2 regions of the Nitratireductor sp. WH36-1 genome follow, and region 1 is predicted to be linked to the other one. Evidence: riboswitches for the same ligand, from Rfam matches in the RefSeq annotation. Region 1 holds a riboswitch; the other holds the start of a gene.

Region 1 (7,633 bases):
GCACGGCCGGCTCAAGCCCCGCCCGGAGCGCATCCTTCTGCGCCTGTGTGAAATCGCGTGCGCGTCCGCCGGTCTGCGCCAGCAGATCAAGAACCGCAAGCGCTGCAGCGCCCACCGCCTGCTCATCGCCATGGCCTAACCAGCCCGCCGTCGCGCCATTGCCGCCGACACCGAGCTGCCAGAGACCGTCTCCCAGCACCACAAGCTTGATGTCGGCTCCGATGGCGTCGAGATGCAGCCTCCCGCCACCATCGACCGTCACCGAGACCTTGGGGGCAAGGCGCGTGGCAAGGCAGTGCGCTGCCGCATGTTCATCGATCCGCCGGGCAAGCGCGGTCGGGTCGCTCAGCGCATCCCGCGCCAGACCGTCAAGCGGTCCCGTTTCCACCGCGAAGCCATCCACGGCCCCAAGATCGAGCGCGTTGATTTCCGCGCAAATCAGGGGCGCGCTCTCAGCCGTCAGGCCCCGGATCTGCAACTTTCCACGCGCGGTCACTTCCAGAATTCCGTTGCCATGGCGGCGCGCGGCCCGCGCGATGCCCGCAAGTTTTTCAGGCGTCAGCGCGCCATGGGCCGGCGCAATCCGCGCGAGCAGCCCGTCGCCGGTCTTCATGGGGGCGGAGAGTGTGGGGCAAGCGCCACGCCGCATCGTCATGCCGTCGCCTCCGCAAGAAGTGCCGCCAGATCATCATCGACAGAGTTGCGGCGCGGGTGCCAGAGGCCGCGCCTTCGCGCAGCGTGAAACCGTTCCGCCATCGCCCGGGCCGCCGCCGGGTTCTCTGCAAGCAGGAAATCGCGCACAACCTCGTCGCCGAGATAGGCATCGAACACGGCATCGATCAGGCTGCCTGAAACCGCATCCGTGGTCTCGGCGAAGCCGATCAGCCGGTCGACCGTTTCCGTCAGTTCCGCCGCGCCGCGCGGGCCGTGGCGCAACTGCCCTTCGATAAAGCGCGGATTGACCGCACGGGCGCGCACGGTGCGGGCAATGGCCTGCGCCAGCGAGCGGGCGCGCGGGCGCTCCGGATCGGTCGTGTCGAGCACCACCAGATCAGCCTTGCCGCCCAGCGCTTCCACCGCCGCCGCGAACCCGCCGATAAAGGCCACATCCGCCGAGCCTTCGAGAATGTCCCGCCCGGCATCGTCGCCCGTATGGATGAGCATGTCGGCATCCGCCACCTGCCGCGCAAACGCGCCGTCTTCCCGCCGGCCTTCGCCCTCCGCACCGCCGAAGGCAAACGCGCCGGCGTCCAGATAGGCCTGCCCGAGTTCGGCGCGTTCCTGCCAGTCTCCGCGCGCAAGCTTTTCTTCCGGTCCCGCGCCATAGGTGCCCGGAGCGGAACCGAAAATACGCGCCGGAGCCTTGCCGGCCACGCGCGCAGCAGCGGCAAGCGGGTTTTCGCTCTCGTCTTCGTCGCGCGCGGCCACGGCGGCAACCGCTGTGTCGAGCAACGCGATCTGGGTCGGGAACATGTCGCGAAACAGGCCGGAGATGCGCCACGTCACGTCAATACGCGGGCGACCAAGGCTGGCTGGCGGCAGCACTTCAATCCCCGTCACGCGCCCCGTCGCCTGATCCCATTGCGGCCGGCAGCCCATCAGCGCCAGACCCTGTGCGATCTCCTCGCCGCCAGTGCGCAGGCTGGCGCTGCCCCACAGGTCGATGACGAGCGAGCGCGGCCAGTCGCCATGCTCCTGCAGATAGCCGCGCACGGCCTCATCCGCCGCCATCCTGCCCAGTGCGGTTGCGGTCGGCGTCGGCAGTGTGCGCGGATCGGCGGTGAAGATGTTGCGGCCGGTCGGCAACACATCGGTACGCCCCCGCGCCGGCGCGCCGGAGGGGCCGGGCGCGATGTGTCGGGCATCGAGTGCGGCCAGAAGCGCGCGCTTTTCGCTCTCCGCGCAGGCGCTGCGTTCAGGTCCTTCATCCATGCCGCTGCCCCGGCCATAGATGTGCAGCCCGTCCTTGATGGCGAAATCTTTCAGATCACAGAGCCAGGCGTCGATCTGCATCAGCGCCGCATCCGTGTCGCCCGTGTCCTCAACGCCGGCATCACGGGTCAGACCGGTGCGCTCGGCGGTTTCCACGATCAGCTGCGCCAGCCGGTCGCGGCGGCGGCGGTCCAGCCCGTCGGCCTGCGCATATTCGTCCACCAGCCGTTCCAACTCCTGCTGGTCCTGCGAGAGCCCTGCGCCCGCCAGCGGCGGCGTCAGATGCCCAAGCGTCACAGCGCCGATCCGGCGCTTGGCCTGCGCCGCTTCACCCGGATTGCTGACGATGAAGGGATAGACCACCGGCAGCGCACCAGCCACGATCTCCGGAAAGCAGGTTTCCGTCAGCGCCACGGTCTTGCCCGGCAGCCATTCCAGCGTGCCATGCGCACCCACATGGATCAGCGCATGGGCATCGAGCCCCTCCCGCATCCAGTGGCCGAAGGCGACGAGCGCATGGCGCGGTGCAAGCGTCGGGTCATGATAGTCCACGCGTCGGTCTGCCGAGCGCCCGCGATCCGGCGCAAGCGCCACGGTGACATTGCCGAACCGCGCCGCGCGGAACGGAAAGACGCCATCTTCCGCATCGCCTTCCGCCGGTCCCCAGGTGGCGAGCAGTGTTTCGCGCGCCTCTTCGGGCAGCGCATCGAAAGCGCACCGGTATTCATCCAGCGAAAGCGCTTCCGACGGCTCTTCAAGCTGCTGCATCAGCGCCCTTGGGGTCTCCGGAACACCAGAAACCGCATAACCCGCTTCATCAAGGTCATGCAGCATGGCGAGCACGCTCGATGGCACGTCGAGCCCCACCGCATAGCCGGTGCGGCCGGGCGCGCTTGGATAGTCCGGGATGAGAACGACAATGCGGCGCTCAGCCACCGGAGTGCCACCGAGCTTCAGAAAGGCGGCGATCCTTGCCGCAACCTGCCGGATGCGCGCCGGTTCGGGCCGGTTGCGCTGAACGCCGAAGGAAAGCCCTTCATCCAGCGCCGCCTCATCCTTGAAGGAAATCGCGCCGGCCATCAGCCGGCCATCGAGTTCCGGCAGCACCACATGCATGGCGAGGTCCGCAGGCGCGAGACCGCGCTGCCCTTCCTGCCACGCTTCGCGCCGCGTGGTGGCGGTGACCACCTGAAAAACCGGCACGCCAAAGCGGTCGAACAGCGTTTTTTCGCCGGGCTCCGCGCCGCTCGAAAAGGCCGTCGCGGTGATAAGCGCCTGCGGCTCCAACGCCTCCACGGCGTTGCGCACGAGATCGGCGGCAACCGGGTCACGCAGGCTGGAAACGAAAACGGGAACCGCACACAGCCCCTGTTCCTCAAGCGCCTCCACCAGCGCGTCGATGGGCGCAACATCGCTTGCCAGCAGCATGGAGCGATAAAAGAGGATCGGCACGACAGGCCTGTCGGCATTCGCACTGGCCGGGAAGAACGACGCTTCGACAATGCCATGGCCCGGCGCATAGAAACCGGCCTTGGCCACCGGTTCCGCCTCCGGCGCTTCGATGTCCCGCCCCGCAAGGCACGCAAGCTGCATGGTCAGCGCGCGCATATTGTCCGGTCCGCCTTCGCGGAAGCAGGCGAGCAGCGCCGCGCGCGCTTCCGGCGAAACGGTGGAGCGCTCGGCCAGGCGCGCGTCGTCCTGATGGCATTCGCCGGGAAGCAGCGCCAGCGCGATGCCCTTTTGCCGGGCCAGTGCGGAAAGCCGGTCGCAGCCATAGCGCCACCACTCATAGCCGCCCAGCACCCGCACCAGAATAACGCGGGCATGCGCTGCCGTGTTGTCGATCCACAGATCGACCGACATGGGGTGTCTCAGGTCGCGCAGCGCGGCAAGTCGCAGCGCGGGCAGAGCCTCGCGCTGCGCCTGCCATGCAGAGGCAATCCCCGCCAGATCGCTGTCGGTGAACGACAGCGCCACCATGTCCGCCGGCGACTGCTGCAGATCGACAGGCTCGATCAGATCGTCGAGTGAGGCACTGGTGGTGGCGAGGATGTGCATCGGATCAGGCCGAGAGAAGGCTTTCGATACGCGCGCGGTCGATGCCCTTGAGGCCGATCACGACAAGCCGCGTCTCGGCGGCTTCGCCGGCCTTCCACGGGCGGTCGTAATGGTGCGACACGCGCGGACCAACCGCCTGCACCTGCAGGCGCATGGGCTTGCCCTTCACATGCGCAAAGCCCTTGAGGCGCAGAACCTCCCCGGTCTCCACCGCCGCATTGACACGCGCTTCCAGATCTTCGGGCCGCAGAACCGATGGCAGATCGACAACGAATGTATCGAAATCGTCGTGCTCGTGGTCATGCGCATCGTCGTGATGCGTCTTGCGGTTCTCGATGTCGTCCTCGACGGCAAGCCCGAGACCCAGCAGCAGGGCAGGGTCCACCTTGCCATGCGCGCTCGGCACGATCTGCACATTGCGCGACAGATGCCCCGCAATCCGCGCGCGGGCGCGCCCGGCGGCTTCCTCATCCAGAAGATCGTTCTTCGACAGAACGATCAGGTCAGCGCAGGCCACCTGGTCGTCGAACACTTCTTCGATCGGATCATCATGGTCGAGCGAATCGTCGGCTGCGCGCTGTGCATCCAGCGCGTCCATGTCCGCAGCCACATGACCGTCGGCAAGCGCCGGCCCGTCCACCACGGCAATCACGCCATCGACCGTCACACGGTTCTTGATTGCCGGCCACTGAAAGGCCTGCACCAGCGGCTTTGGCAGCGCCAGACCGGACGTCTCGATCAGAATGTGATCGACCTTCGGCTCACGTGCGAGGATCTGGTCGAGCGCCGGCACGAAATCATCGGCAACCGTGCAGCAGATGCAGCCATTGGCCAGTTCGAGAACGTTTTCCTCGGGGCAATTGTCCAGCCCGCAGCTCTTCAGCACCTCACCATCAATGCCGGCATCGCCGAACTCGTTGACGATGATCGCCAGCCGCTTGCCATGCGCGCCTTCCAGAACATTGCGGATCAGCGTCGTCTTGCCGGCGCCGAGAAAGCCGGTCACGACGGTGCAGGGAACCCGGTCGAAACTCGTGGTCATGGGATATCCTTCAGGTGATGGAGTGTGGAGAACGATAAGACGCGGGTGAGGGGCGCACGGGCCTTTTGCGGCCGCGTACTGGCAGAGACACCATGAATGGTCGGGAGAAGGCGCGCAGCGGCGCTGTCAGCAGTCACAATGCACACTCCTTGCCCGGGACACCCGCCAGGCGGTCAGGATTTCATTCGCAGACGGCAGGTTTCCTGGCTCACGGGTCGATGCGCTCTCCAGCCTTCCCAGGGCAAACCCCAGTGGCGTGTCAGGTGCGCTCTCCGCTTACAGTTGCGGGGACAGCTGCGGCATTGGGCAAGGCCCGCACCGCATTCCCTCTTAGCCCTCTCCATTGCGGGAGAAGGACCGTCTGCTGCGCATTTACGGCTCGCCCGCCACGTCTGTCAATGCGGGCAACAAAGCGTTTGCGGGGCGTGGCGATTCTTGTATGCTCCGCCCGCTGTCGGTTCCGCTGAAGCGGACCCAGAGGGAACGTGGTGCGGCGCAATCGCGCCAAGACCACGGCTGCCCCCGCAACTGTAAGCGGAGAGCGTTTTCCTGATCGCCACTGAGGCATGACGCCTTGGGAAGGCTGGAAAGCGCATCGACCCGTGAGCCAGGAAACCTGCCGACGGCCTGAAAGAAACACCGCAACCCTCGGGTGGAGGGGAAAGGACCAGACATGAACACGCGTTTCCTGCGCACTTTTTCCGCATTCGCATTTGCATCGCTCTTCGCAACCAGCGCCCACGCCCATCACGCCATGGACGGGCAGACGCCCACGACCCTTTACGAAGGGCTGGTCTCAGGGCTCGCCCATCCCGTGATCGGGCTTGATCATCTGGCCTTCATCCTCGCTGCCGGCCTGTTTGCCGCCGTCGCCGGCATGAGCCTTTTCGCGCCGCTTCTCTTTGTTGCCGGCTCGCTTGTCGGCGTCGGCCTGCATCTGATGCTGCTCGATCTTCCGGCAGCCGAAATCGTCATCGCGGCAAGCGTTCTTGCTGGCGGCTGGCTTCTGGCGCGCGGTCGGGCCGTGGAAAGCCACATGCTCGTCTTCGCTCTGTTCCTGGTGGTCGGCGTGTTCCATGGCTATGCCTTCGGCGAAGCCATTGTCGGCAGCGAACAGACGCCGCTCATCGCCTATCTCGCAGGCCTTGCCGCAATCCAAAGCGCCATCGCGCTTGGCGTCTATCTTCTCGTCCGCTCGCGCGGCTGGGCGGTAGAGGCCATGCAGCCCCGGCTTGCTGGCGCCGCCATTGTCGGTGTCGGCATAACCTTCCTTGCCGGACAACTTGTCGGCTGAGCCGGCGGATCTGACGATGCGTTCACTTCATTTCGTTCTGGGCGGCGCGCGCTCCGGCAAGAGCCGCCATGCCGAAACGCTGATCGAAGCCGCGCCCGCGCCCTGGCACTACATCGCCACGGCCCAGGCCTTCGATGACGAGATGCGCGAACGCATCGCCATTCACCGCGCGCGGCGCAAGGGGGCAGTGGCGGGGCCGGGGGAAGTAGCGGGGGCGTGGCAGACCCACGACGCCCCGCTCGACCTGCCGGGCATGCTTCAAACCCTGCCGGCCCGCGAAACGGTTCTGGTCGATTGCCTCACCCTGTGGCTCAGCAATCTCATTCTCAACGACCATGAGCTAAAACCTGCCGCCGAGCGACTGCTTGCAGCTCTTGCCGCAAGAGAGGGAACCACGGTTCTCGTTTCCAATGAGGTCGGCTTCGGCATCGTGCCCGAAACCCCGCTCGGCCGCCGTTTCCGCGATGAGGCGGGGTTCCTGAACCAGAAAGTCGCCGCCGCTGCCGACAGCGTCACGCTGGTGGTTGCCGGCCTGCCCATGAAAGTGAAGTGACATGCGAGAGATCGACGCAAACGAAGCCGGGCGCCACAAGGCAAAGATGGCCAAACGCAAGGCTGTTCAGGATGCCGAGGTGCGCGACAAGACGGTCGAAAAGGGGCTTCTGATCGTCAATACGGGGCCGGGCAAGGGCAAGTCCACCGCTGCCTTCGGTCTTGCGCTGCGCATGCTCGGCCATGGCCGCCGCGTCGGTGTCGTGCAGTTCATCAAGGGCGCATGGCATTGCGGTGAGAAGGATGCCTTCGCCGCCTTTGGCGATCAGGTCTCCTGGCACACAATGGGCGAGGGCTTCACCTGGGAAACACAGGATCTCCAGCGCGACATCGCCGCCGCCGAGCGGGCGTGGGGAAAGGCCGAGGAACTGATGGCCGATCCGACGATCGGTCTTGTCGTTCTCGACGAGCTGAACATCGCACTGCGCTACGACTATCTCGATCTTGAACGCGTCGTGACCACGCTGACCAACCGGCGCGACGACCTTCATGTGGTCGTGACCGGCCGCAACGCCAAGCCAGCGCTCACCGAGGCCGCCGATCTCGTCACCGAAATGGGGCAGGTAAAACACCACTTCGCCGCTGGTGTGAAAGCGCAGAAGGGCATCGAGTTTTAGATCGCCCTGCTTTGAGGTGGTGTGTGGTTCGACAAGCTCACCTTGAGGGAAGCGGTATCCTGCGAGCCTGTTCATCAGCATGGAGACGCAATTGCAGCGTCTCTCCCTACCTCATGGTGAGCTTGTCGAACCACGCAC
Region 2 (7,633 bases), on a different replicon from region 1:
GCGACGAGCACGCGCTGCCGCTCGCCGCCCGACAGCGTGCGGAACGCGCGCTCCTGCATCGCCGTCAGCCCCAAGAGTTCGAGCGCTGCCGCGATCAGCGCGTGATCATGCGCCGTGTCTGCCTCCAGAAGCCGCTTGTGCGCGGAGCGCCCCATGGCCACCACGTCGCGCACGGTCAGCGGAAATTCCGCCGGCATGTCCTGCAGCACCGCGCCCACATTGCGCGCCACCCATTCGGTCGGCTGCCGCCAGGCATCCTCGCCATCGACGAAAACCGAGCCGGATGACGGCCGGTTGATGCGATAGATTGTGCGCAGAAGGCTCGATTTTCCGGCGCCGTTCGGCCCCAAAAGAGCGACCATCTCGCCCTTTCGAACGCTGATCGACACATCATCGACAAGCACCCTGTCGCCCGCGCGAAACGTGACCGAGCGCAGGTCGAGCGTTCCCGGTTCCATGCTCATCGCGCACCGCCCAGCGCGCGCGCATCGCGCCGCAGCAGCCAGATGAAGAACGGCCCGCCCACCAGCGCGGTGACGATGCCCACCGGCAGCTCCAGCGGCGCGATGACCGTGCGCGCCACGAGGTCCGCGCCAATGGTGAAGCTCGCCCCCAGAAGCGCCACCGCCGGCAATGCGCGGCGATGATCCGCGCCGACAAGGAAACGCACGATGTGCGGCATGATGAGCCCGACAAAGCCGATCACACCGGACACCGCCACGGTGATGCCGGTGAGCGCTGCCGCCAGCACGAACATGCTCTGGCGAAAGCGCTGCACATTGAGGCCGAGCGCCACCGCGCTCTCATCTCCGGCCATCAGCAGGTTCAGCCGGCGCGCCTGCACCAGCATCACGCCAAGCCCGAGCGCAAGGGCGGCAAGCGGTATGGGAATGAGCTTCCATTGCGCCGTACCGAAACCGCCCAGTGTCCAGAACAGGACGCGGGAGGCAAGCTGCGGATCGGGCGATGTCAGCACGATCAGGCTCGTCAGCGCGCTCAGAATGGCGCTCATCGCCACGCCCGCGAGCACAAGCCGTGTCGGGGTCATCTGGCCGCTGGTGCGCGCCACCCAGAACACCACGAACAGCGTGACGAGCCCGCCCAGAAAGGCCGAAATATGCAGCGTGAACGCGCCGAACCCCAGAAGCCCCCAGCGCATCACCACCACAGCACCGGTGGCCGCACCGGACGAAACGCCCAGAATGCTCGGCCCCGCCAGCGGGTTGCGAACGATGGACTGGATCGTCATGCCCGTCACGCCAAGGCTCGCCCCGACAAGAGCCGCAAGGAAAACGCGCGGCATGCGCGTCTGAACGACGATGGTTTCGTAAGCCGTGCGCCAGTCCGGTTCGACAAGCCCGTCGCCGAGCACGAGATTGGCGAGAATGGCAAGCGCCGTGCCGCCGGGAATATGCACCGAGCCAAGCATCAGCCCGGCAAGAGAAACGCCGAGAAGCAGCGCAACCATCAGGACGATGACCAGCGCATAGCCGGTAACGCCACGCCGCGACGCCACACCCTCAAGACCATGCTGCACGGCCCCGCCCCGCGCGGGCGGCGCGGACTGGAGGATGGCGATCAGCGCTTCATGGCTGTTCGCCTTTTCCTTTCTGGAGGCCGGTGCATGCATCGTTAGAAACCGTATCTAAGCCGGCTACTTTTCGATCCGGTCGGGATGGAATGCCCGTGCGAGCTTTTCCACCGCATCGATGGAGCTCGGCCCCGGCTGTCCCCAGACGGAATCGATGGTGACGAATTTCTCGCCCGCAATGCCGGGCACATTCTCCACCGTCGGGTTGGCCTTCAGGATCTCGATGCGCGCCTGCCCCAGCTCACCGGCCGGATCGCCGACCACCTGGCCACCGGCCGTGCCTGAATAATAGACAACGATGTATTCAGGCGCGCGTTCGGCGATCTGCTCCCAGGAGACCTGGCCATAGCGGTTTGCCACGTCGCCAAAGATATTCGCCCCGCCGGCCCGCTCGACCACATGCGAAAGCATGGTGTTGCCGAGCACGGCGCGCGGTGCGGATTCGCCGCCATTGAAGATGAAAACCGGCATGGCCTCAACGCCATCGAGCTTTGCTTCCACCTCGGAAAGGCGCTCCTCGATGTCGGCGATCAAAGCCTCGCCGCGCTCGCGCACGCCGAAGATTGCCGACATGGAGCGGATTTCCGCATAGAGCTCTTCAAACCCGAACTTGCCGAGATTGCAGCCCTCGGTGTTGAGGCGGGTTTTCATGCCCAGATCGTGAAGCTGATCGCGCGTGTGGCGGCTTTCGCTGAACCCGTCCGGATAACCGGCATAGACGAAATCGGCCTCCGCCTCGATCAGCTGTTCGGTGGTGGCGACCAGCGGTGAAAGCACGGGAACCGTGTTGTACGCCGCCTCGTATTGGGGGCTGATCTTGAGGTTCGCCATATAGGAGGTCCCGGCCATGCGGTCTTCCAGACCAAGCGCCAGCATCATCTCCGTGGCGTTGTTGCTCACCGTCACCGCCCGCGCCGGCGGCGCGTCATAGGTGGTGGTGTAGCCGCAATTCTCATCCGTGTAGGGAAAGCCCGCCTCATCGGCAAAGGCGGGCGCAGACACCAGAACGAAACCTGCGACCGCAAGCCCGCGCAGACCGGTTAATCGCGACATCAATTCACTCCTTGTATGGCCGGCATGCCGCCGGCGCTTTCAACTTGGGATAGGGATCGGTCTGGCTGGCCGAGCGCTGGCATGACCTCCGCTGCAAACAGTTCCATGCCGGCGAGCGCCACATCGTTGGCAATCAGACCGTTGGCGCTGAACAGGCAGCGAATGCTGTTCGCGCCGGTCTCCGCCGAGAGCGCGCGCAATTGCGCAAGGCAATCCTCGGGCGTTCCGGCGATGGTGAAATCCGCCAGCATGGCAGCGCGATCACGCGGCGCAGGCGGCTGCATTCCACGCTCCAGCGCCCGTGCCGTGCGCCGTGCATTGAGCTTTTCCAGAAGCGCATCGACCCGCTCCATGGCCTCCGCCCGGGTCGGCGCGATCATCACATAACGCGACAGCGATGAAGCAACGAGCGGCGCGCGCGATCCACCATGGCGATCAAGTGCTGCATGAAACACGGGCAATTGCCGTGCTTCATTGGGTTCAAGGCTCAAAAGAAGCGGAAAACCGTTCCCGGCGGCGATGTCGACCGTCTCTTCCGAGACGCCGGCGACATAGATCGGCGGATGCGGCTTTTGCACCGGCGGCGGCCCGACGGAGACGTTGGAAAAATGCCACGGCCCGCCATCCGCCGAACAATGTGGCTTCGTCCAGGCGTCGATCATGATCCTCAGCGCTTCGGCAAACCGCCTTGATGCGTCATCGCGCGAAATCTCGAGCGCGGTGAATGTGCCGGGCTCGGTGCCGCGCCCGATCCCCACATCCATACGCCCGCCGCTCTGAAAATCGAGCTGCGCGATCTGCTCGGCAAGCAGCAGCGGATGATAGAGCGGCAAAACGAGGATCGACGTGCCGAACCGCAGCCTCTCCGTGCGCGCCAGCACCTCCGCGCCAAGCAGCAATGTGGACGGATAGGGCAGCGTTTCGCGACCGAAATGAAATTCGTTGAACCAGATGCCGCCGAAACCAAGCGCGTCCGCCCGTTCGACAAGGCGCATCAGCGCCCGGTGGTCGCCAAGCGCGCCTTCGCGGGCAAAGCCTGCCAGATCAACGCGCATGGCGGGTCTCGCGGTCAGGCGTGACGCTGCCCGGGATCAGTCGAATGAATTCGGCCTGCGCCGAAGGAAATCGGGAAACGGATCGGAGACGTGACGTCTCGATAGACGGACTCGTTGCCGGCAAAGCGCCTGCATGCATTCTGGGCCTCCTGCCGGCGCACCTCGTCCGGCGTTCATGGTCTATGCATGAGGCAGGTCTCCTGACTCGCGGCTCGAACGTTCGGTCCGCCTTCCCGGCTTTCGCCAGTGGCATTGGAAAGAACTTGCCGCTTACAGTTGCGAGGGCAGTCCCGGAATTGGTCTGTCAGGCAGACCGCACCGGGTTCCCTTTTCATCCGCGAAAGGCGGAACCGCATGCGGCGGCGACCCTATCCGCGAAGGAACCGCGACGCAACCGCGAATGGCGTTTGCGCGAAAGAACGGCCGACGCGCAGCTGGCTTGCCGCAACATGCACCGGTTCGCCAAGGCCACCATTCGCGCAAGCGATGAGGAGAGCGCCTCGATCATGGCTTGCCCGGCAGCACGTGAAGTCGACCTATCTCGCCTTCGAGAAGTTCTACAAACTGCTCTAGGATCAGGGCTCTAGCAACCGGAAGTCGCCTTCAGCCCCCGGCGAAATTCACACCGCCGGGCTGCGGGGCGAAGCGGATGAGCCGACTGTCCGTAACGCCGGCCTGACGATGCGGCAGCGCTTCATGGTAGGCCGGGTCGCGCATCATCTGCGCAAACGCGCCGACCGATGGATATTCGGCAATGAAGCAGATGTCCCACGCCTCTGCCTGCGGGCCGATCAGCATCAGCTCGAAACCGCCCCGCCAGACGATGCGCCCGCCCAGCCGTTCCAGAACGGGCGCGCTGATCCGGCTGTATTCCGCATAGGCGTCCCGACCGCTTGCCACCCGGCCATCCGGATAATCCGCCCGCTCACGCAGCTTGATGAGATTGAGCATCTGGACCGGCCCCGGCCGTGCATCCGCCCGAAACGCCTCCCAGATCTCCTTGGTGAAACCGGTGTAACGCGTCATCTGCTTCACCTTCCCTGATAGACGGGCGTACGCCGTTCGATCCATGCGTCGAGCCCTTCATGCACATCTGCCGTCGCGCACATGCGGGCAAACTGTTCGCGCTCGATCAGAAGCCCCTCTTCAATCGTCGTGTTTATGCCCCGCGTCACGGCCGATATGATCCGGGCGGCCGCCAGTGGCGAATGCTGCAGGATGCGCTCCGCCAGCTCAAACGCCGCAGGAAGCAGATCTTCCGCAGGCACCACCCTGTTCACCAGCCCCAGCTCATGGGCGCGCTGCGGCCCGAACGTATCTCCCGTCAGGAGCAGTTCCAGCGCGCGCTTTCGCCCCGCCAGTCGCGACAGGCGCTGCGTGCCGCCAAATGTCGGCGGAATGCCGATATTGATCTCCGGTTTCGCGAAAATCGCCTGCTCGGAGGCAACCGCCAGATGCACCGCTTCGGTGATCTCGCAGCCGCCCCCGAAGGCGATGCCATTGACCGCCGCAATCACCGGCTTGGGAAACGCCTCGAAGCGCGCCGTCATCTGCTGGCCGCGACGACAGAAGGCGCGCACCGCTTCTTCTGCGCCCTGCCTTATGCTCTCGGCGAATTCATGTATGTCTCCGCCAGCCGAAAACGCCCGATCCCCCGCCCCTGTCACCACCACGGCGCCGATTGCCTCATCCGCCTCGATCTCATCGAGCAGCGACAGCAGCCGATCATTGGTCGCGTAGTTCAGAGCGTTCAGTTTCGACGGGCGGTTCAGCGTCAGAAGCGCGATACGCCCCTTCCTTTCGCAAAGCACGGTGTTCTGCATTTTCCTGCCTCTCCAGTTGAATTGACAGAAAGGCTAGGACCGGGCACGCTGCATGGAAACTCACTGGTTAGTATACATGGTTGCGGCATCCGATGAACACGAAACAGCACAAGCCCAAACCGGCCCGCGAACGGGTCGTCGATGCAGCAAGCAAGCTGTTCTATCGGGAAGGGATTCGCGCCGTCAGCGTCGATGCCGTTGCAGAGGAAGCGGGCGTAACCAAGAAGACCTTCTACTATCATTTCAGAAGCAAGGATGACCTCGTCGCCGAGTATCTCAGTTCCCGCGACCAGCCAAATCTCGATCTGTTCGAAAGCTGGTTCAGGAGTGCTGAAGGCGATGTGGCGGACCGGGTTGAGGCGATTTTCACGGGCGTCGCCCGATCCGCGCGCCATCCCGCATGGCGCGGCTGCGGCTTCCTGCGCACCGCAGCCGAGCTGGCCAATCTGCCGGGACACCCAGCCATGGTGATCGGCGCGAGCCACAAGAAGAAATTCGAGAACTGGCTTTCAGGCGAACTCGCCGAAAGCGGGATCGACAATCCTGCGGCGATCGCCCGCCAGATTGTGGTTCTGCTCGACGGCGTATTCTCAACGCTTCTGGTGCACCGCGACGCAGACTATGCAGAATCCGCCGGACAGGCCGCCAGAACGCTGATCCATTCGTCATACCCGACACAGAGCACGGCAGCCTGACCGAGGCCTCCCCCGCACAACGGGCTTTGGAAAACCCATGCCTTCTGAACGTGTCAAAGCGCGGTGCCGGGCTGCCCCCGCTCGGCACATGCGCCGGCGACTGCCTCGAACGGCAGCAGGATCGATCCGAAACGGCTTGGAAACGCCCGCGCCGCCTCGAACATGGCGAGATCCCGCCAGGGTTCGGGAAAAGTGACCGCTTCTCCCGCCAGAAGGCGGTGCAGCAGACCGGCAATCTCACCGACGCCGGCGCAGGTCTCTCCAGTGGCATGGCGCACGACGATGGCGGTAGACGCCATGCCGAGTGTGCAGGCGCGCGTGCGCCATCCAAGCGCGCCAATCGCATCGCCCCGCCACTGCACATCAAGCGTTACCGTGCTGCCGCAGGTGCGGCTCGTCCGGGTGATTGAGGCATCCGCCGGGACAAGCCGCCTGTCATTGCGAACCCCGGCGGCCAGATCCCGCAGGCCGCGCTGATAGAGCGCGGCCAGGTCCGCATCGGCGCTCATTCGACGCCGTCATCCTTCATCTGCCGGCCGAGAACCGACAGAAAGGTCAGCGCAAAATAAAGCCCGCGCCGCACATCCTCATTGCCGGCCACGCGCAGCAGGCCGAGAAGGGATGGCACCTGGGCCTGTGCGGTCTGTGTCGCGGCATAGCGCGCGGCATTGCCGACGTTCCACGCAGCGCCCACGCTTTCCTCATAGGCCTTCATCAGTTTCTGCACCATCGCGTCGTCGAACATGTCGACGCCGTCGGATGCAAGCGATGCGAGATCGACCAGATTGTGAAGACGGCGGCCCTGCAGGAGCGGTGCAAGCTTCTCGAGAAGCTCCACGAGCCCGCGCTCGGTGGCTCCATCCATTGCGGCGAGCGCTTTCGGTGCTCCGGCAGCGGCTTCGGGCGTGTCCATGACTGTATCGTTCATTGTTTTCCTCCGGATGCCGATGTCAGATGATGCCGCGCGCGACGGACCAGTAGATCCCGCGATTGAAGGCCTTGCGGAGCAGTCCCCCGACCTTGGTCGGCGGGGTGGGATGCACGTCCTCGTCATAGTCGTACCAGAGCGGCATGCCGGCCTCGAGACCCATCTGCGCCACGGCCTGAACCTTGCCGTCATAGGCATCGACCGTGCGGCCAAGCCGGATGTCGCCGGCGATGTTGTTGGCGATCACCGGGCACTGGTTGTGACAGGAACCGCCGGCCTTGGAGATCGGCAGATCGACCGTGTCACCCATGATGTAGGCATTGGGGTGGCCTTCGAGCTGCAGCGTCTGGCGGTCGGTGGGCAGCCAGCCCTCATTGTTCGGAGCCTGCGAAATGCCGCTTTCCAGAACCGCATCGACCGCGCGGATCGGCGGCGTGCACATGAGAAGATCGAACGCCTCTTCACCGCCCTCTTCCGAGTGGGCGATC

The links. Region 1 has a riboswitch for cobalamin ahead of AC4PTT_RS22115 (HupE/UreJ family protein). Riboswitches for the same ligand answer to the same signal wherever they lie in the genome.
Region 2: linked by a shared signal. The riboswitch ahead of AC4PTT_RS00225 (LLM class flavin-dependent oxidoreductase) and the one ahead of AC4PTT_RS22115 (HupE/UreJ family protein) in region 1 are both predicted to bind cobalamin.

What each region holds. Positions count from the first base shown of each region.
Region 1 covers NZ_JBZXDP010000002.1:633,824-641,456, reverse strand. Annotated here, with positions in the region: gene cobG (precorrin-3B synthase) at 1-655, opposite strand, end outside; gene cobN (cobaltochelatase subunit CobN) at 652-3,990, opposite strand; gene cobW (cobalamin biosynthesis protein CobW) at 3,995-5,032, opposite strand; cobalamin riboswitch at 5,209-5,409, opposite strand; cobalamin riboswitch at 5,471-5,670, shown strand; gene AC4PTT_RS22115 (HupE/UreJ family protein) at 5,706-6,326, shown strand; gene cobU (bifunctional adenosylcobinamide kinase/adenosylcobinamide-phosphate guanylyltransferase) at 6,343-6,879, shown strand; gene cobO (cob(I)yrinic acid a,c-diamide adenosyltransferase) at 6,881-7,495, shown strand.
Region 2 covers NZ_CM178970.1:47,708-55,340, forward strand. Annotated here, with positions in the region: gene AC4PTT_RS00210 (ABC transporter ATP-binding protein) at 1-464, opposite strand, end outside; gene AC4PTT_RS00215 (FecCD family ABC transporter permease) at 461-1,630, opposite strand; gene AC4PTT_RS00220 (ABC transporter substrate-binding protein) at 1,655-2,644, opposite strand; gene AC4PTT_RS00225 (LLM class flavin-dependent oxidoreductase) at 2,644-3,699, opposite strand; cobalamin riboswitch at 3,873-4,069, opposite strand; gene AC4PTT_RS00230 (DUF1330 domain-containing protein) at 4,303-4,725, opposite strand; gene AC4PTT_RS00235 (crotonase/enoyl-CoA hydratase family protein) at 4,731-5,522, opposite strand; gene AC4PTT_RS00240 (TetR/AcrR family transcriptional regulator) at 5,615-6,217, shown strand; gene AC4PTT_RS00245 (iron-sulfur cluster assembly scaffold protein) at 6,271-6,726, opposite strand; gene AC4PTT_RS00250 (DUF1641 domain-containing protein) at 6,723-7,145, opposite strand; gene AC4PTT_RS00255 (NAD(P)/FAD-dependent oxidoreductase) at 7,168-7,633, opposite strand, start outside.